2 regions of the Sphingomonas degradans genome follow, and region 1 is predicted to be linked to the other one. Evidence: riboswitches for the same ligand, from Rfam matches in the RefSeq annotation. Region 1 holds a riboswitch; the other holds the start of a gene.
What was found. A riboswitch is a leader RNA that binds a small molecule or an ion and turns the genes downstream of it on or off. The one in region 1 is predicted to bind cobalamin.
Positions count from the first base shown of each region.

Region 2: it holds a riboswitch for cobalamin, as region 1 does, so the genes downstream of both, ACG3SL_RS12515 (TonB-dependent receptor plug domain-containing protein) here and metE (5-methyltetrahydropteroyltriglutamate--homocysteine S-methyltransferase) in region 1, are expected to answer to the same signal.

Region 1 covers NZ_CP177172.1:875,825-885,740, reverse strand. The annotation lists gene ACG3SL_RS04125 (hypothetical protein) at 78-404, opposite strand; gene metE (5-methyltetrahydropteroyltriglutamate--homocysteine S-methyltransferase) at 638-2,938, opposite strand; cobalamin riboswitch at 3,047-3,247, opposite strand; gene ACG3SL_RS04115 (hypothetical protein) at 3,546-3,959, shown strand; gene ACG3SL_RS04110 (extracellular catalytic domain type 1 short-chain-length polyhydroxyalkanoate depolymerase) at 3,980-5,041, shown strand; gene epsC (serine O-acetyltransferase EpsC) at 5,219-6,133, opposite strand; gene ACG3SL_RS04100 (TonB-dependent receptor) at 6,417-8,585, shown strand; gene ACG3SL_RS04095 (SGNH/GDSL hydrolase family protein) at 8,673-9,916, shown strand, end outside.
Region 2 covers NZ_CP177172.1:2,759,916-2,769,831, forward strand. The annotation lists gene ACG3SL_RS12490 (ABC transporter ATP-binding protein) at 1-648, opposite strand, end outside; gene ACG3SL_RS12495 (FecCD family ABC transporter permease) at 645-1,616, opposite strand; gene ACG3SL_RS12500 (ABC transporter substrate-binding protein) at 1,613-2,434, opposite strand; gene cobO (cob(I)yrinic acid a,c-diamide adenosyltransferase) at 2,434-3,045, opposite strand; gene ACG3SL_RS12510 (aminotransferase class I/II-fold pyridoxal phosphate-dependent enzyme) at 3,045-4,043, opposite strand; gene ACG3SL_RS12515 (TonB-dependent receptor plug domain-containing protein) at 4,043-5,977, opposite strand; cobalamin riboswitch at 6,121-6,325, opposite strand; gene cobU (bifunctional adenosylcobinamide kinase/adenosylcobinamide-phosphate guanylyltransferase) at 6,355-6,870, shown strand; gene ACG3SL_RS12525 (ATP-binding protein) at 6,874-8,886, opposite strand; gene ACG3SL_RS12530 (ATPase domain-containing protein) at 8,883-9,916, opposite strand, start outside.

The sequences.
Region 1 (9,916 bases):
TTATGCTTGAAGGATCGACAGGAGCAACGTCCGTTTGTGGGCGGGAGCCGCCAGTGCGGGATCTCGCATTCTGGTGGCTAGCTGCCGTCCGACCGAGTGCGAGCCCTTACGAACTGACTGGCGAACTTGACGTTGTAAGCGTGAAATTCACCCTCCGGGGTAACGACAAGCTCGGTTACGTTAGACCGTTGAAACGTGTCCTCAAGAGTCTCGTCATTGACCTTGAGGCTGACGGTGCGAGCACCATCGTCAGTACCGATCAGCTTATAGTCGTAAAGGACCGGCTGTCCGAAACAAATGACTTTGCCCCCTTCGATGATCAACTCAGAAGAAGGGTTCTCTATATCAGCCCAACGACCTTGCATTTCGTTTGGCAGCGGCGCGTCTCGCTCAAATCGCTCCACCGATTAATCCTCTCAGTCCATTTGTCCTGCACTCTACGCTGGAAGCGAACGTCCGCAAGTGGGCGGGAGCCGCCCCGCCTAATAGTCCTACCCCGCCAGGGGGAGGTGGCCCGCGCCAGCGGGTCGGCGGGGGAGGAAGCACGACGGCATCCGGTCTGTCGCCTTCGGCGCCAGGGGGAGGATCGGAAAACAGCGTTGGGGCGAGCGGCACTCCGCCCGCCCCAGCCCCTTCCCTACGCCGCCACCAGCGCCTCCGCGCGCAGCGTCCTTGCCGCGGCCACCATCGCTTCGATCGCCGGGCGGACTTCCTCCCATTTGCGGGTCTTGAGCCCGCAATCGGGGTTCACCCATAATTGCTCGGGCGCCAGATGCGCCTGTGCCAGCCGCATCAGCGCGACCATTTCCGCCTCGCCCGGCACGCGCGGGGCGTGGATGTCGTACACCCCCGGCCCGATCGCGCTGGGGTAGCGATAGCGGGCAAAGCCCTCCAGCAGCTCCATCTGCGACCGCGCCGTCTCGATCGAGATCACATCGGTGTCCATCGCGCCGATCGACGGCAGGATGTCGTTGAACTCCGAATAGCACATGTGCGTGTGGATCTGGGTCGCGTCGCCCACCCCCGATGCCGAGAGCCGGAAGCAATCGACGGCCCAGTCGAGATAGGCCTGCGCATCGCGCCGGCGCAGCGGCATCCCCTCGCGCAGCGCCGCCTCGTCGATCTGGATCGCCTTGCAGCCGGCGGCTTCCAGGTCCTGCACTTCGTCGCGGATCGCCAGCGCGATCTGGCGGCACGATGCCGCGCGCGGCTGATCGTCGCGCACGAACGACCAGTTCAGGATCGTCACCGGCCCGGTCAGCATTCCCTTCATCGGCCGCTCGGTCAGGCTCTGGGCATAGCGCCACCACTCGACCGTCATCGCGCCGGGCCGCGACACATCGCCGTACAGGATCGGCGGCCGCACGCAGCGCGATCCATAGGACTGGACCCATCCGTTGACAGTGAACGCGAACCCGGCAAGCTGCTCGCCGAAATACTGGACCATGTCGTTCCGCTCGAACTCGCCATGCACCAGCATGTCGAGCCCGACGTCTTCCTGCCAGCGCACTGCCCGCGCCGTCTCTTCGCGCAGGAAACGCTGATACGCCGCCTCGTCGAGCGTGCCGCGATTATATTCGGCGCGGGCATGGCGCACGTCGGCGGTCTGCGGGAACGATCCGATCGTAGTGGTCGGGAACGCGGGCAGCCCCAGCGCCTCCGCCTGCGCGGCGGCGCGCACGCCATGGCCGGAGCGGCGTTCGCGCATCGCGGGCGTGATGCCGGCGATGCGTTCGGCGACGCGCGCGTCATGGATGCGCGGCGACGTCTTGCGCGCCGCCGCCGCATTGGCCGACCGGGCAAGCGCCACCGCAACGCTCGCGCGCCCCTCGTTCAGCGCGCGCTTCAGTGTCGCCAGTTCCTCGATCTTCTGAACGGCAAAGGCCAGCCACTGCCGGACCTCCGCGTCCAGCCGGGGTTCGTTGTCGAGGTCCACCGGCACATGGAGCAGCGAACAGGACGGCGCCAGGATCAGGTCGCGCGTCGCCGCCACCGGCTCGATCCGGTCGAGCACCGCCTGCAGATCGGTGCGCCACACGTTGCGGCCATCGACCACCCCCAGCGACAGGACCATGTCCCGGGGCGCGGCCTGCACGATCGCGCCCAGCTGTTCGGGCGCACGCACCAGATCGACGTGCAGCCCCGCTACCGGCAGCGCGGCGGCAAAGCGCAGATTGTCCTCAAGCCCGCCGAAATAGGTCGCAAGCATCAGCTTCACGCCGGGCCGCGCCAGCCGGGCATAGGCGCGGGTAAAGGCGCGGCGCTGCTGGTCGGTCAGGTCGGTCACCAGGATCGGCTCGTCGATCTGCACCCATTCGGCGCCGGCATGCGCCAGATGCCCCAGGATCACGCCGTACAGCCCCAGCACTTCGTCGAGCAGGTCGAACGGGTCCACCCCCTGCCCCTTCGCCAGGCTCAGCCACGTCACCGGCCCCAGCAGCACCGGGCGCGTCTCGAACCCCTGCGCCTTGGCCTCGCGATATTCCTCGACGATCTTGAGCCGCCCCAGCGCCAGCGTCTGGCCCGGTTCTATCTCGGGCACGATATAGTGGTAATTGGTGTCGAACCATTTGGTCATCTCGCCCGCCGTCACGCTGTGCGCATGGCCACAGCCCTCGGCGGCGCCGGCCGTGCCGCGCGCCATCGCGAAATAGGTGTCGAGCGTCGCCTCGCCCGCGCCCGTCGCATAGCGCGCGGGCACCGCGCCCAGCATCACGCTGGTGTCGAGCACATGGTCGTAGAGCGAGAAATCATTGGACGGCAGCCAGTCCGCCCCCAGCGCGCGCTGGCGTGCCCAGGCGGCAGTGCGCAGCCCCGATGCGGCGTCGAGTAGCTCGCCCTCGCGCGCCTTGCCCGACCAGTATTTCTCCAGCGCGTGTTTCAGTTCGCGCCTTGGCCCGATGCGCGGAAAGCCAAGCGTGGCAACAGTGACAGTCATTCTCTTCAACCCCGAAGATGGGGCGGGCCGACCGGACCAGGCACAGGCGCACGCGCCCGTTTCGCCCGGACGCGCATGCAAGCGACCAGACCGGGCACCCCGCCGGTGGACGTTATGGCGTCGAAGGCAGGTCTCCTGGCTCGTGGGTCAGCGCGAACGATCCGTCTTCCCAGGGCAAGCCCCAGTGACATGGTGGATCGCCGCTCGCCACTTACAGTTGCGGGGGCAGCGCCGGTTTCGCACCGGCTTCCCGTCTTAGCTCCGGCGCGGAAAAAGCCCGACCGGAGAACCTTGACCCCTGCCTCATCGGCGCGAACGTTGGCCGGGTCAAGTCTGATATAAAGATTTCTTTATATGACACCTTCAGACCGCGATCGGATCGCACGCAGGGGCAATCGCCAAGGGGGGTGGCAGCCCTGAACCCCGTCATCCCAGCGAAGGCTGGGATCCATTTTGCATCTCCGCTGACCAGAAAGCCGGTAGGTAGAGGAGAATGGATCCTGACTTTCGTCAGGATGACACTGCGGGCCTTTATCCGTCACCCATGGGTTGAAATAGGGCCTGCACCCTCCATATACCATCCACACAGATGGCAAAGGGATGGAACATGGCGGACGCGCCGGAATTTCGGGCACGCGCGGATAGCGAGAAGATCACGATCAACCTCGGCTATGTCGACCTGGGCCATATCGACCTGCTCGTGCGCGACGGCTTTTATTCCAACCGCACCGATTTCATCCGCACCGCGATCCGCAACCAGCTGGAGCGGCACCGCGACGTCGCCGAGAAATCGGTGGTCCGCAAACGGCTCGACCTCGGGATCAGCTATTTCTCGAAAGAACTGCTCGAAGAGGTGCGCGACAAGAACGAGACGCTGGAGATCCGCGTCCTCGGGCTCGCCGCCATCGCCCCCGACGTCACCCCCGAACTCGCGCGGGCGGCCATCGCCTCGCTCACGGTCCTGGGTGCGCTGCACGCCAGCACGGCAGTGAAAGCCGCGCTCGCCGACCGCACCGTGTGACCCCCACAAAGGATATCGCCATGGCACCCCAATCCTGGATCGCGGAAACGCTCCGCCTCACCCGACAGGGTAATCTGATGGAGGCGACTGCACTGGTGCGCGACGCGCTGGGCGCCGGCGCGCGCAGACCGCAGGCACCCGCCCCCACCCCCCGCCCGCGCGACGTGATCGACCTGGTCCCCGAACGCGTATCGTTCGGCACCGGTCGGACGCGCGAGGACGCTGCCACCGCGCGGCAGGGTGGGTTCGATGCGCTGGCCTATCACGGCGCGGGCGGCACGCTGCGCTATCACCTGTTCCGCCCCGCCAAGGCCGTCGCAGGGATGCCGCTGGTCGTCATGCTCCACGGCTGCACCCAGTCGCCGGAGGATTTCGCGCGCGGCACGGGCATGAACGCGCTGGCGGAGGAGCTGGGCTTCTTCGTCGCCTATCCGCAGCAGGATACCACCGCCAATCCGCAGAAATGCTGGAACTGGTTCCGCCCCGGCGACCAGCAGCGCGACCGGGGCGAGCCCGCCTTGCTCGCCGGAGTCACCCGCGCCGTGATCGCCGCGCACGACATCGATCCCGATCGCGTCTATGTCGCGGGACTGTCGGCGGGCGGGGCGGCAGCGGCAGTGATGGCGGCGGAATATCCCGATCTCTTCGCCGCCGTCGGCGTGCATTCGGGCCTGCCCTGCGGCGCGGCGCGCGACGTGCCGAGCGCGCTGATGGCGATGAAGCAAGGGGCACGCGGCGCCGTGCCCTCGGGTCGCGCCTTCGTCCCCGTCATCACCTTTCACGGCGATCGCGACACGACCGTCGCAGCAGTCAACAGCGACGAAATCGTCCGCGCCGCGACGCAAGCCGCCGACGTGCCCCTGCGCCGCCGCGTGGAAAAGGGCCGCAGCCCCTCGGGGCGCAGCTATGCACGGACGCTGCATCAGGATCCGGACGGCATCACCCGGATCGAACAATGGACGATCAACGGCGCCGGCCATGCCTGGTCGGGCGGCAGCACCACGGGCACCTACACCGACCCCGCCGGCCCGGAGGCATCGCGCGAAATGCTCCGCTTCTTCCTCGATCATCCCCGGCGGTAGGCAGAGTGATCGCATATGAAAAATAAGCCGACATCCTGACGAAAGTCAGGATCCATTGGGTGCTCCGCCTGCGTTTATTGCTGCAACGGAGCGGCAATGGATCCCGGCCTTCGCCGGGATGACGGAATTTATGGTTGCCCAAGGGCCGTATGGTGTCACCCCCGCCGATAGCGCGGGTCAGCCCTGCGCGACCCGGATCGTCGGCGCCGCCGCCTCCACCACGCTGTCGGGCGGCACGTCGCTGCGCAGCCATACCGTCCCGCCGATCCGCGACCGCGCGCCGATCGTCAGCCGCCCCAGCAGCACAGCGCCGGCAAAGATCACCACATCGTCCTCCACCAGCGGGTGGCGCCGCCCCTGCGGCTCGGCGGCGGCATGGGCGGTGCCCATCGCGATCGGCTCGCCGCCCAGCGTCACGCCCTGGTACAGCCGCACCCGATCGCCCAGGATCGCGGTCTCGCCGATCACGATTCCCGTGCCATGGTCGATGAAGAAGTCGCGCCCGATCTGCGCACCGGGATGGATGTCGATGCCGGTCTCGGCATGGGCCACTTCGGAAATGATCCGCGCGACCAGCGGCGCGCCCAGCCGGTGGAGCACATGCGCCAGCCGATAATGGATGATCGCCGACAGCGAGGGGTAGGACAGCAGCACTTCGTCCACGCTGCGCGCCGCCGGGTCGTTGCCGTACCCCGCCTCGACATCGCGATCCAGCAGCCGGCGAATCTCGGGCAGGCGCGCGGCGAACGCGCCGATGATTCGCTCCGCCTCGATCCCCTCGTCATGCCGCGACACGCCGGGATAGGCGATCCGCAGCTCCAGCCCGATCTGCGCGGCGAGCTGCGACAGCGTCGATTCCAGCGTCGCCGCGACCCACGCATTCTCGTTGCCCACGGTCAGTTCGGGCGGCCCCAGCCGCAGCGGGAACAGCGCCGCCCCCAGCTCGCGCATCAATCGCGCCAGCACCCGGCGCGAGGGAAATTCGATGCCGTGCTCGGCATGTCGCGCATGACTCGCGCGCCACTCACGCCGCGCGTCGCGCAGGCGATCGACGACGAGCGTGAGGTCGCGGTGAATGTCGATCGGCTGCATCTTGGCTCCATCGGGCAGGGACGCGGCGACGATAGCAAACTCCCACTGATCGAGTAGAGATAAGAGCTACGCCGGGCCCAAGCCGATCTTTGCCGGCCGCGTGCGTCACACTCCCGGCCAACAAATTTTGCAATCGATTGCCGTCGCAACCACCCAACCCCTTGGCCCGGCATCGTTTTACCCGAAATCCGCGTTGCGCCCTCGCCGCTTGCCGTCCGATCACGCCGATGATATGCCTTAGCAATCGATTGCGGAACACCGTAACGACCATTGGGAGGATAGGATGCGGGTTAGGAATCCCTTCTCTGCGACTGGCGCGGGTCGCCGTCGCTCGCTTGGGCTCTGGGGCAGCAGCGCGATCGCGCTCGCCACCCTCTGCGCCCCGCCGCTGCACGCGCAGACCGCCGAGCCGGGGGTTGGGCAGGAAGTGCAGGACGACACCGACATCGTCGTCACGGCGCTGAAGACCGGCGCGCAGCAACTCGACAAGGCGCCGCTGGCGATCCAGGCCTTTTCGGAGGAGACTCTAAAAGGGCGCGGCGTCCGCGACGCGGCGGACCTGATCCAGCTTATCCCCGGCGCGTCGCAGGCGCAGGAAATCGGCGCGGGCTATCGCATCTTCTCGTTCCGCGGATCGGGCGCGGGCGGGCCGGTCGGCGACGGTATGATCGGCTATTATCTCGACGACACGCCCTTCGGCATCCCCAACAACCAGACCGCCCCGCCCCTTCAATATTTCGACATCGAGCGCGTCGAAGTGCTGCGCGGGCCGCAGGGCACGCTGTACGGCCAGGGATCGATGGGCGGCGCGATCATCTATCGCACCAAGAACCCCGATCTGGAGCGCGTCACCGCCGCCGGCGATTTCGAGCTGTCGGGCACGCGGGACGCGGGCGATCCGAACTATCGCGTGGCGGGCGCGGTTTCGGTCCCGCTGATCCGCGACATGCTCGGCATCCGCATCAGCGCGGGCTATGATTACCGCGCGGGCTATAACGACATCTATGCCGGCGCGCCCGTCGGCACCCCGGACAAGGTCGACGCCAACAGCGTGAAGGGCAAGGATTTCCAGGCCGTCGTCCTGTTCAAGCCCACCGACCGCGCCACGCTCCGGCTGCGCGCATGGAAGTTCAGCACCGACCAGAATTACCTGAACGTGATGAACTCGGTCGATCCGCCCTATGCGGCGTATCAGGGCAATGTGAAGGGCTATGACAAGCGCAGCGCCGAATATTATTCGGGCACCTTCACTTATGATTTCGACAATCTGACGCTCACCAACGCCACTGCCTATCAGAAATCGCTGCCCGGCGGCTTCGGCGTGGCGCTCAACCTCGGGGCACCGCTGGGGATCGGCACGCTGGTGAACGGCGGCTACGCCAACAGCTTCGTCAACGAACTGCGCCTGTCCACCTCGGGGCCGGGGCCGTTCCACTGGGTCGGCGGCGCCTTTTACCAGAAGGCGAAGGGGCTCTACACCTTCAGCATCAACTTCCCGACGCTGACGATCGACGGCAGCACGATCACCCGGACCGAAAATGCGTCGGTCTTCTCCGAAGTCAGCTACGACCTGTTCGGGGGCAAGCTCGTGCCGCTGGTGGGCCTGCGCTATTTCAAGGACAAGCGCACCTCGGATTCGGTGTCGAGCGGCGTTCCCGTGTCGAGCGAGGCAAAGCCCGATGCCGTCACCTGGCGTGCCAACCTCGCTTATTACCCGACTGCGGACTGGATGCTGTTCTTCAACGCCGGCACCGGCTTCCGCAGCGGCATCCTCCAGTCCCAGGCGCAGGCCAATGCCGTGATCGCCGATGGCGTGCCCAGCGCGCTCTCGCTGACGCCGGACAAGCTGCGCAACCTGGAATTCGGCGTGAAGGGCAAGATCGGGCGGCTCCACGTCGCCGCCAGCGTGTACGACATCAAATACACCAACCTGCAAAGCGCCTTCAACACGTCGATCGGGCTGTCTGCCTTCGCCAATCTGGGCAATGCGACCACGCAGGGCGTCGACCTGGAACTCGGCTGGAACACGCCGGTCCGGGGGCTGACGCTCAGCGCGATCGCCAACGTCAACACATCGGAATTTACCGACGTGAATCCGTCGTTCGCGGCCGCCAATCCGCGCCTCGCGAACGGACAGCGCCTGCTCAACACCCCGCCCTACAATGTCCGGCTGGACGCGAGCTTCGATCGCGAGATCGGCGATGTCGGGGTGTTCGCCAATGCCTCTGCCACGGCGATGGGCCGCACGCGCAATGGCGACGCGACGGTCGACGAGCTCAAGCCCTATCAGCTGTATCGCGCCAGCGCCGGCATCCGCATCGACCAGTATGAGCTGCGCGTGTTCGCCGAAAACCTGTCGGACGAACGCGGGCCCACCTCCGCCAACGGGCCGACGCTGCTCGCCGGCCCGCGCCCGCGCACGATCGGGGTGGGACTGCGCGTCAATTATTGAGGGGCGCCCGCCCGTCTTGAAATCCACCTCTCCCCGCCGCGCTTCACAGCGTGGCGGGTGCCTTTTATCGGACCCAAGGAGATTGCGATGCGCATGAACACCCCCGCCACCCGGTGCGCGGCGCTGCTGCTGGCGCTGGCCGGCTTTGCCCGGCCCGACGCCGCGACCGCGCAGCAACGCTGGGTCAGCGCCTGGGGCACGGCGCAGCAGCTCGCGCCTGCGCCGCCGATGCGGCTGCCGCCCCGTCCGGCGGGCGACACGCGCCCCGCCCCGCCGCCGCCGCCCGGCCCCTCGCCCATCCCGCCGACGCCCGCGACGCTCAACGACCAGACCGTCCGCATGGTGGTGCGCCCCACGATCGGCGGCAGCAGCTTCCGCATCCAGCTTTCCAACGCCACCGGCGGCGCGCCGGTGACGATCGGGCGCACCCGCGTCGCGCGCAGCCTCGGCGCCGATCGCACCGCCCCCGGCACCGATCGCGCCGTGACCTTCAGCCGCGAAGAGAGCGTGACCATCCAGCCGGGCGCCGTCGCGATCAGCGATCCCGTGACGCTCGACGTGGCGGCGTTCGACCTGCTCGCCGTGTCGATCCACGTGCCCGGTGAGACGGCCGTGAACACGCTCCACCCGCTCGGCCTGCGCACCACCAGCATCGCCAAAGGCGACCGCACCAGCGCCGACGCGCTGCCGGGGGCGGAGACCAACCGCTCCTATTTCTGGCTGGCGGGCATCGAAATGCTCGCGCCCGAGGCAAAGGGGACGATTCTGACCTTCGGCGATTCGATCACCGACGGGTTCGCCACCACCCCCGACGCCGCCCGCGCCTGGCCCGATCTACTCGCCGAGCGGCTCCAGCGCGATCCGCGCACGCGGGGCTTCAGCGTGGTCAACATGGGCATTTCGGGCAACCGCGTGCGCCGCGACGGTGCCGGCCTTGCCGCGCTGGCCCGGTTCGACCGCGACGTGCTGGCCCGTCCCGGCGTGCGCTGGATCGTGTTCCTCGAAGGGATCAACGACATCAACACCGCCGCCATCCCCGGCATGCCCGCGACCGAGGCGGTGACCGCCGACCAGCTGATCGCCGGCTATCGCCAGTTCATCGATCGCGCGCACCTGCACGGGATCAAGGTGATGGGCGCGACGATCACGCCGACCGAGGGTCTGTGGCTGTACAGCCCCCAGACCGAGGCGCTGCGCCAGGCCGTGAACAAATGGATCCGCACCAGCGGCGCGTTCGACGCGCTGGTCGATTTCGACGCCGCCATCCGCGATCCGGCCCGCCCGGCGCGGATCAACCCCGCCTTCGATCCGGGCGACCATGTCCACCCCAA
Region 2 (9,916 bases), 1.9 Mb from region 1:
TACGCGGCCTTCGCGCAGCAGCACCACGGCATCGGCGACGCGCGCGGCGTGGTTCAAGTCGTGCACCACCACCACCACCCCGGCGCCCCGCGCGGCGACACGGCGCAGGCCGTCCAGCCCGTCGAGCTGGTGCGCGGGATCGAGATTGGCGAAGGGTTCGTCGGCCAGCAGCCATTCGGGCTCCCCCGCCAGCACGCGCGCGAGCAGCGCCCGCGCCCGCTCGCCCCCCGACAGCGTGTTGGCCGGGCGCGCGGCGAAGCGCGTCACGTCGGTCGCCGCCATCGCCGCTGCCACCGCCGCGCGATCTGCCTCGCTCTCGCCCCAGCGCCCGCGATGCGGATAGCGGCCCAGCCCCACCAGCGTCGCCACGTCGATATCCCAATGCACATCGGCGCTCTGCGGCAGATAGCCGATCCGCCGCGCGACTTCGCGCCGCCCCAGCGCCGCGCGCGGCACCCCGCCCAGCAGCACCTGCCCGGCATCGGGGCTGCGCAGCCCGGCAAGGCACGCCATCAGGCTGGACTTGCCCGCGCCATTGGGCCCCAGCACCGCCGTCACCCGGCCCGGCGCAAAGGTCACGTCCACCGCGTCGAGCACGGTCGCGCCGCCCAGCGCCACCGTCAGCCCCTGTGCAACCAGTGTGTTCATGCCAGCCTCCGGCGCATGCTGAGCAGCAGATAGAGGAAGAACGGCCCGCCCAGCATCGACATGGCGATGCCCAGCCGCAGTTCGCTGACGGTCGGCGCAGCGCGGACCAGGCTGTCCGCCAGCAGCAGCAGCAACGCGCCGCCAAGCGCCGAGGGGAGCAGCACCGCCGACGGCCTGTTGCCCGCCAGACGCCGCACCAGATGCGGCACGATCAGCCCGACAAAGCCGATGATCCCCGCGCTCGCCACCGATCCGCCGACGCACAGGCCGACGCCCGCGACGATCAGCCATTGCAGCCGCACCGGATCGACTCCCATCGATCGCGCCGCGCCCTCGCCCAGCGTCAGCACGTCGAGCGCGCGGCCCGTGGCGGCGATCAGGGCAGCACCAATGGCGACGATCGGCGCGGCCACCGCGACATCGTCCCAGCTCCGATCGGTCAGCGCGCCCGCCAGCCATGTCACAATCTGTGACGTCGCAAAGGGCGTGGGCGACAGGCTGATCGCCAGCGCGGTCATCGATCCGGCAATGCTCGACAGCACCAGCCCAGCCAGCGTGAACAGCAGGATATTGCCCGATCGCCCGACGATCAGTGCCAGCAGCGCCATCGCCCCCGCCGCCCCCGCCAGCGCGAAGGCCGGCAACAGCCATGCCTGGGCCGTATAGCCGAAATAGAGCGACAGGACGGCGCCCAGCGCCGCACTCGGCGCCACGCCGAACAGCCCCGGATCGGCCATGGGGTTGCGCAGATAGCCCTGCATCGCCGCCCCCGACAGCGCCAGCGCCGCGCCGATCAGCGCCGCCAGCACGGTGCGCGGCAGCCGCAGCTCGACGATGATGAGCCAGCGCGGATCGCCGCTGTTGAGGGCGGAGAGCGGAATCCACACCTTCCCCGCCATCACCGAAAGGACCATCGCCGCCACCACCGCAAGGCCCAGCAACAGGTTCAGGCGCAACGCCCGGTTCATAAGCTACTCCTGATCGCGGCTAGGCGCGCGGTGGCGTCGATGATCGTCGGGCCGCCGCAGTGCATCAGCCGCTCGGGATAGGCGCGCACCGCGATGTTCGCGTGCAGCCGCTTGAGCACCGGGTGGCTGAGCATCCGGTCGCCCTGCCCCGCATCGCCGACCGACAACAGCACGCGCGGCGGGCGCGCCACCAGATATTCGAGCGGGAGCACGTCCCACCGCTTGAGGCCATAGGCCGCGCTCAAGTTGCTGAACCCGCTGACGCGCAGCAATTCGTCGGGCAGCGTCTTCGCGCCGGGGACGAGCCCGCCGCTCTGCCAGATGAGCGCGGGCACCGGCGCCGCGCCCGCCACTTGCGCCCGCGTGACGGCACGGTCGATCGCGCCGACCAGCGCCTCGCCGCGATCGGCATGGCCCATGGCGCTGGCGATGGTGCGGACCTGTTCGGTGCTTTCGGCGATGCTGTCCGGCACGGGCAACTGGATCAGCTTGATATGCATCCGCTTGAGCGCGGCGATGGTCGCCGGGGCGACATGGGCGCCGGCGATCACCAGATCGGGGCGCAGCGCGACGACTTCCTCCGCCGTGCCCGACGTCGCCTTGAACCTGCGGGCGAGCGCGAGGTCGATCGAGGTCGCGTCGGGGTCCTGCGAATAATGGCTGATCCCCGCGATCTGCGCCGGATCGGCGACGTGCATCAGCACCGCGTCGACGCACGGATTGATCGACACCACGCGCGGTCCGCCAGGCGCATCGCTGCCCGACGCCGCCGCGCCGCATCCGCCGAGCAGCAGCAGGATGGGCAGCGCGCGCCGCATCAGTATTCGACGCCCTTCTGCGCCTTGAACCCCGCCTTGAACGGGTGCTTCACTTCGGCGAATTCGGTGACGAGGTCGGCCATCTCGATCAGCTCGGGCTTCGCGCTGCGCCCGGTGATGCAGATATGCTTGGTCAGCGGGCGCTCTTTCAGGAACGCGACGATTTCCTCGATCGGCAGCGTGTCGTGGCGCAGCACGATGTTCAGTTCGTCGAGGATGACGAAGTCATAGGCGGGGTCGAGGATCAGTTCCTTCGATCGCTCCCACGCCGCGCGCGCCGCCTGGATATCGCGGGCGCGGTCCTGCGTGTCCCAGGTAAAGCCCTCGCCCATCACTTCGAAGGTGAGCAGGTCGGGATTGGCCTGGAAAAAGGTCTTCTCGCCCGTTTCCCACGATCCCTTCACATATTGGACGATGCCGACCTTCATCCCCCATCCCAGGCTGCGGATCGCCATGCCGAAGGCGGAGGAGGACTTGCCCTTGCCGTTGCCGGTGTGGACGATCAGCAGCCCGCGCTCCAGCGTATGGCGCGCCTGGATCTTGGCGCGGGCCTCCTGCACCCGCTTCATCCGGGCATTGTGGCGGGCGAACTGGTCTTCGGGTTCCGTCATCACAGTCTCCAGGTGTCAAGCGCGTGGTGCAGCCGGGCCCATGCCCGTTCGCTGCCGGGCAGGCCGAGGCGCAGCCGCGTGGGCGCATCGGCAAAGGGGCGCGTGAGCAGGCCGCCCGTGGCAAGGTGGCGGAACAGCGCGTCGCGCGCGGGGGTCTCTACCAGCCGGAACAGCGGCGTGCCGCCGACGATGGCCAGTCCCGCGCCGGCCAACAGCGCATCGAGCCGCGCCGCGCCTTCCGCGATCCGCGCCCGCTGCGCCGCGTGCCAGGCGGTGTCGGCATAGGCTATGCTGCCGATCGCAACCGCCGGGCCAGACACGGGCCAGTCGCCCAGCAGTTGCCGCAGCCCGGCGACGATCGCCGGTGGCGCGATGACGAAACCCAGCCGCAGCCCGGCCAGGCCAAAGAACTTGCCGAAGGATCGCAGCACGATCAGCCCCGGCCAGCCGCTGGCGGCAAGGCTGGCGTCGGGGATCATGTCGGCAAAAGCCTCGTCCACGATCAGATGCCCGCCGCGTGCCGCCAGCGTCGCGGCGGTGCGCTCCAGCGCGGCGGCGTCGGCAATCGCGCCATCGGGGTTGCCGGGTCGCGCAAGCACCAGCGTGTCGGCGTCTTCAATAGCGAGCGTGTCGGCGGAGACAGGCAGCACGTCGCGCCCGCCCCACATCGCGACATGGCCCGAATAGCCGGGGCGCGCCACGGCGGCGCGTCCGGGGAGCAGCGCGCCGAGCAGCCGGAGCGCGACGTCGCTCCCCGGGACCGCGACCACTGCCTCGGCCGGTGCGCCAAAATAGCGGGCGGCAGAGGCCTCCAGCGCGGTGAGCGCCGCCGGATCGGGCAGACGCTCGATCCAGTCCTGTTCCCACCGCGCCAGATAGCTCCACGGGGCAAGGCCGGTCGACAGGTCGAACCAGCACGTCACCTCCGGGAAATGCACCCGCGCCAGATCGAGCCGCCCGCCATGGACGGCGAAGGGCCCGATCTGGTCGCGTTCCATCACTGGTAGCGCAGCCGCACGCCGATATAGGCCGCGCGGCCCATGCTGCCGTAGCGATAGATCGTCTCGTACCGCTCATCGAACAGGTTCTCGATGCGGCCATAGACTTCCACGCCCTCGCGCACCGGCAGCGCCGCGCGGATGTCGGTGAGGACATAGCCCTGCACCTTGCGGCTGTTGTTGGCGGTGTCGTAGCTCGACCCGATCGACGTGACCGTGGCCCCCGTCGTCAGCCCGAACGGCAGGCGATAGTCGACCGACGCATTGATCGTCTGATCCGGGCGGCGGATCAGCTTCTTGCCGTAATTGGCAGTGCCCTCCGACCGGTTGGTCGCGTCGGTATAGGTGTAGTTCGCCGCGAACCGCAGCGCATCGACCGGGCGCAGCGCCAGCGTCAGCTCGACGCCTTCGGACCGTGCCTTGGCGACATTGTCATAGGTGCCGCTGGGGCGCCCGGTGCAGATGCCGGTCAGCGGTGCTGCGCACGACACGAAGTTGATGAGATCGGTCGCGTTGCGGCGGAAATAGGTGGCGCTTGCCTCGACTGCGCCATCCAGCGCGCGCTGGGTGATGCCCGCATCCCATCCCTTGGCCCGCTCCGGCCGGAGCCGCGCGTTGCCGTATTCGCTCTGCAACTGGTACAAGGTCGGTGCCTTGAACCCTTCGCTATAGCTGGCGCGGAAGGTGGTGGAGCCGCCATTGGGCGAGAACACACCGCTGGCCGCAAAGCTGGTCTGCCCGCCGAACTGGTTGTGGTCGTCGCGCCGCACGCCGCCGGTCACGGTCAGCCCGGACACCGGCGTCACGGCCAGCTGGCCATAGAAGCTGTCGATCTGCGCCCGCCCGCGCGTCTGCGGGCCGCCATAGCTGGACGTGGTGAAGTGCGAAGTCTCGCGCTCCGCACCAAAGGTCGCCTGGACCTGGTCGAGGATGTCGGCGACGCCCTGATATTCCAGCCGCTCGTTGCGGCCATTGCCGGCGAAGGTCTCGGTCGGCACCGAATCAGGATCGAAATTGCGGCGCTTGGTGTCGGTATAGGCATAGCCGACGCGGTTGCGCAGCCGCCCGTCGAACAGCGCGACGTTCAGGCCGGTATAGCCGACGAACTCGCGCGACTTCGACGTCTCTTTCGTGTCGCCAAAGGCATAGGTCGGCGCCGGGAAGCCGTCGATCCCGACCTTGCCGTCCGAATAATAGCCGCGCGCATCGACCGAGATTGCGTCAGTCAGCGCGAGCCGCAGGTCCAGGTTGGCGCCGTAATTGGTGTAGCCGTCTTTCTCCTTGCCGCCGCGCGCCTCGCTGAACGCCGAGATGCCGTCAGTGCGGAAATAGCCGCCGCCGCCGCTGAACGAGAGCGGGCCGACCTTGCCCGACACGTTCGCGACGCCCTGCGCCGTGTTGCGATAGCCATATTCGCCGCGCGCATTGACGGTCAGCACTTCGGTCGGCTGGGCGGTGATCATGTTGACGACGCCGCCGATCGCCTGACTGCCCCACAGCACCGAAGAGGGCCCGCGCAGCACTTCGATCCGCTCGATATTGCCGATCAGCAGATTGCCGAAGTTGAAGCCGCCGCCCGGCGACGACGGATCGTTGAGCTTGACGCCGTTGATCAGCGCGGCGGTCTGGTCGCTTTCCGCGCCACGGATCAGCACGGCAGTGCTGGCGCCGATCGGGCCGTTGCGGCTGATCGAGACGCCGGGCGTGGTGCGCAGCAGATCGGCGACCGTATCGGTCTGGCGGCGGGCGATTTCCTGGGCATCGATCACGGTGATCGACTGGCCGACGCGCGACAGCGGCTCGGCGGTGCGGCCGGCGGTGACCACGATCTGGTCTCTGTCGGTCGCGACCGTATCGGGCGCCTGCTGCGCAAAGGCCGAGGTGGTGGAAAGCAGCAACGATGCTGCGGACGCATAGATAATACGGGTGTTCATCACTTTCCCCTGTCTAACAACCAGGGGTCGCGCGCGCCGAAGACACACCAGGACCAGCGAGGAATCGCTTCCACGCACGCCACCCCGAACGATGTCGTCACGCGAGGAAGAACCTCGATCACGCTGAACACCCCGTCCGCGCAAAGGACCGACCGCGTCAGGCAGGTCTCCTGGCTCCCGGGTCATCACGCCCGCCCCGCCTTCCCGGTTGCTCGCGCAGCCAGTGGCATGTGGGGCGACCGCTCTCCGGTCACAGTTGCGGGGACAGCCACGGCTTACCGGCATTTCCGCCGGCTTCCGCGTTCCCTATTATTCCCATCCCTGGGAACCTGACGCATAGGCCCCTTATGAGCGAGACAGTGACAGGGCAAGCGGGAATGACGGACGCCAGGGTAACGTTGCTGCTGGGCGGCGCGCGTTCGGGCAAGAGCGCGCGGGCACAGGCGCTGGCCGAAGGCGTGCCGGGCGAGCGCGTCTATCTGGCGACCGCGCAGGCATTCGACGCCGAGATGCGCGACCGGATCGACCGCCACCGCACCGATCGCGGCCCCGAATGGCGCACGGTCGAATGCCCCACCGATCTCCCCGCCGCGATCCTGCGCGAAGCGGCGCCGGGGCGCGTGCTGCTGGTCGATTGCCTGACATTATGGGCGAGCAACCTGCTGCTCGCCGATGCCGATCCCGATGCGGCCAGCGACGCTCTGGTCGCGGCACTGGCGGCGGCCCCCTGCCCGGTGTTCGTGGTCAGCAACGAGGTTGGGTTCGGCATCGTCCCGGACAACGCCCTCGCCCGCCGCTTCCGCGACATCGCCGGGCGGTTGAACCAGCGGGTGGCGGCGGCGGCAGACCATGTGGTGCTGGTCGTCGCGGGGCTGGAGATGCGGCTTAAATAGCCATCAAAGCTGCGACAGGCTCATTGCCAAGTCGTTCTGCTTGAACGGTTTGGACAGCCGGGGCAGGTCCGCCGAAATGCCCCGCGTCTCGGCATAGCCAGACACCAGCAGCACGCGCATCCCTGGCCGCATCGCGCGGACGCGTTCGGCCAGGTCGGTGCCGGTCAGGCCGGGCATCAGGTGATCGGTGACGAGCAGGTCGATGGCGGGATTGCGTTCGAGCACGGCAAGCGCCTGTTCCGCCGAATCCGCCTCGATCACGGCATAGCCCAGGTCGGACAGCATGTCGGCGGTGCTGGCGCGCACCAGATCCTCGTCATCGACCACCAGCACGGTGCCGCATGCCTGTGCCGCCGGCGCGGAGTCCGTCGTCGCCACCGGCTGTTGCAGCGGCACGGCACTGACCGGGAGCCACAAGTGAATCGCCGTGCCCGCGCCCGGCGCGCTCTCGATCGTCAGCGCGCCGCCCAGCTGCGCGGCTAGGCCATGCACCATCGACAGCCCCAGCCCGGTGCCCTGCCCGACTCCCTTGGTCGTGAAGAACGGTTCGACCGCCTTCGCCTGCGTTTCCGCATCCATGCCGACGCCGGTGTCCTGAACGGTCAGCCGGACATAGCGCCCGGCGTGCAGTTCGGCGACGTTGTCCGCCGCCTGCGTTACGCCCGCCACTGCGATGGTCAGCGTGCCGCCATCGGGCATCGCGTCGCGCGCATTCACTGCCAGGTTGAGCAGCGCCATTTCGATCTGGTTCGCATCGGCGCAGGCGGGCGGAAGATCGTCAGCGACCTGCAGGTCCAGCCGCACGCGCGGGCCACAGGTGCTGGCGATCAGATCGGCCATGTCGTGCACCAACTGTCCCACGTCGATCGCGGTCGCCTGTAACGGCTGGCGCCGCGCGAACGCCAGCAGCCGCTGGACCAGCATCCGCGCGCGATCGGCGGACTGCACGGCGCCTTCGATCAGCTTGCGCTCGCGCTCGGTGCCGGCGCCGCGCCGGTACAACAGGTCCAGGCTGCCGACGATCGGGGTGAGCAGGTTGTTGAAATCATGCGCCACGCCGCCGGTCAGCTGGCCCATCGATTCCAGCTTCTGCGATTGCCGCAACGCTTCCTGCGCAAGCTCCAGCTCGTGCGTGCGCTCGGCCACGCGCTCCTCCAGCGTCTCGTTCAGCCGCTTGAGCCGTTCCTGGCTCTCGCGCAGCGCCAGCTCCATTTTCCGCCGGTCCGAAATATCGGTGAACAGCACCGCGACATGGGTGTCGGGCGGTTCGCCGACGCGAAAGGCATAGACGTCGTACCAGATGCCGCCCAGCGCCTCGGCATGTTCCTCGAACCGGACGCGCTCGCCGGTCATCGCGACCTTGCCGTAAATGTCGAACCAATGCTGCTCATGCCCCGGCGCCAGCGACCGCATCGATTTGCCGACGGCATCTTCCAGGCCCGTCTGCCGCGCGAAGGCGGGGTTGGCCTCCAGAAACACATAGTCGACCGGCTTGCCGTCCGCATCGAACACCATGTCGATGACGCAGAACCCGGCATCGATCGATTCGAACAGCGAGCGATATTTGTCGGCGCCGCGATGCAGCTCCTCCAGCCGCGACCGCGCCTCATATTGGCGCCGCCGCCCGCGCAATGCCGATTGCGCCAGGCTGACCAGCGTGGTCGGGTGGAACGGGCGCTCCAGGAACGTGACATTGCCCAGCATGTCTAGGAACCGCCGCGCTGCCGGGTTGCGTTCGATCCCCCCGCCCTGCCGCGTCAGCAGGACGAAGGGGAAATCCGACCATTCCGGCTGCGCCTCCAGCCAGTGGGCCAGTGGTGTCAGGTTGGTCGTCAGCAGCGCCTCTTCGCTCAGCAGCGCGAAGCCGGCCCCGCGCTCCAATTCCTCCACAAGTTCCGCCAACGATGCAGCAACCTGCGTGCGCAACCCCGCCTCGGCCAGAATGGCGCCCGCAATGGCGGAATCGCGCCCGTGCGGCGTGAGCAGGATCGCGCGTTCCGAAATATTGGGGATCACGCGGGCACGTCTTCCAGCAAAGGGGAGGCCGTCGCGTCGGCAATCAGGCTGGGCACCCCGCGCAGCACGCCCTGGAACCCGACCAGCGGCTCGCCCAGGCGAACGCCGGTGCGACCGATCCGGTATTCGCGGATCGTATCCTCATGCGCGCCGGTGCGCTTCTTGATGACCGAGATCGCGCGGCGCACCCGCCCCGCCGCCTCGAAATAGCGCAGCAGCACGACCGTGTCGGCCAGATAGGTCACGTCCACCGGCGCCTTCATGTCGCCGACCAGCCCGTGCTGCGCCACCGTGAGGAAGGTCGTCGCCCCCTTGCGGTTCAGATATTGCAGCAATTCGTGCATGTGGAGGATCAGCGCATTCTCTTCCGGCATTGCCGCCTGAAACCCGTTCAGGCTGTCGATCACGATGGTGCGGACGTCGTGCTGCTCGACACGCGACCGGACCCGCTGCGAGAACTCGCCGGGGGACAATTCGGCGGCATCGACCTGTTCGATGAACAGGCTGCCCGCATCGACCATCGCCTGCATGTCGATGCCGAGCCCAAGTGCCCGGTCGAAGAACAGGCCCACTTCCTCGTCGAACACAAACATCGCGGCACGTTCGCCGCGCGCGACCGCCGAGGCGACAAAGGTGAGCGAAAGCAGCGACTTGCCGGTGCCCGCCGGCCCCAGCACCAGCACGCTGGAACCGCGTTCGATACCACCGCCGAGCAGCGCATCCAGTTCAGGCGAATCGCTCTTCACCATCGCGCGATCGAAGCGCGTCTTGTGTTCGGCAGACACCAGGCGCGGGAAGACACGGACCCCGCCCGGCGCGATGACGAAATCGTGGAACCCGCCGCGAAAGCGCCGCCCGCGGTACTTGATGATCCGCGCGCGGCGGCGCTCCGGCCCATATTCGGGGGACAGTTCCTCCAGCCGGATCACGCCGTGCGCCACGCTGTGCACGGTCTTGTCCGCCGCCTCGGCCGTCAGGTCGTCCAGCATCAGCACGGTCGCATTCTGGGTCGAGAAGAAGTGCTTAAGCG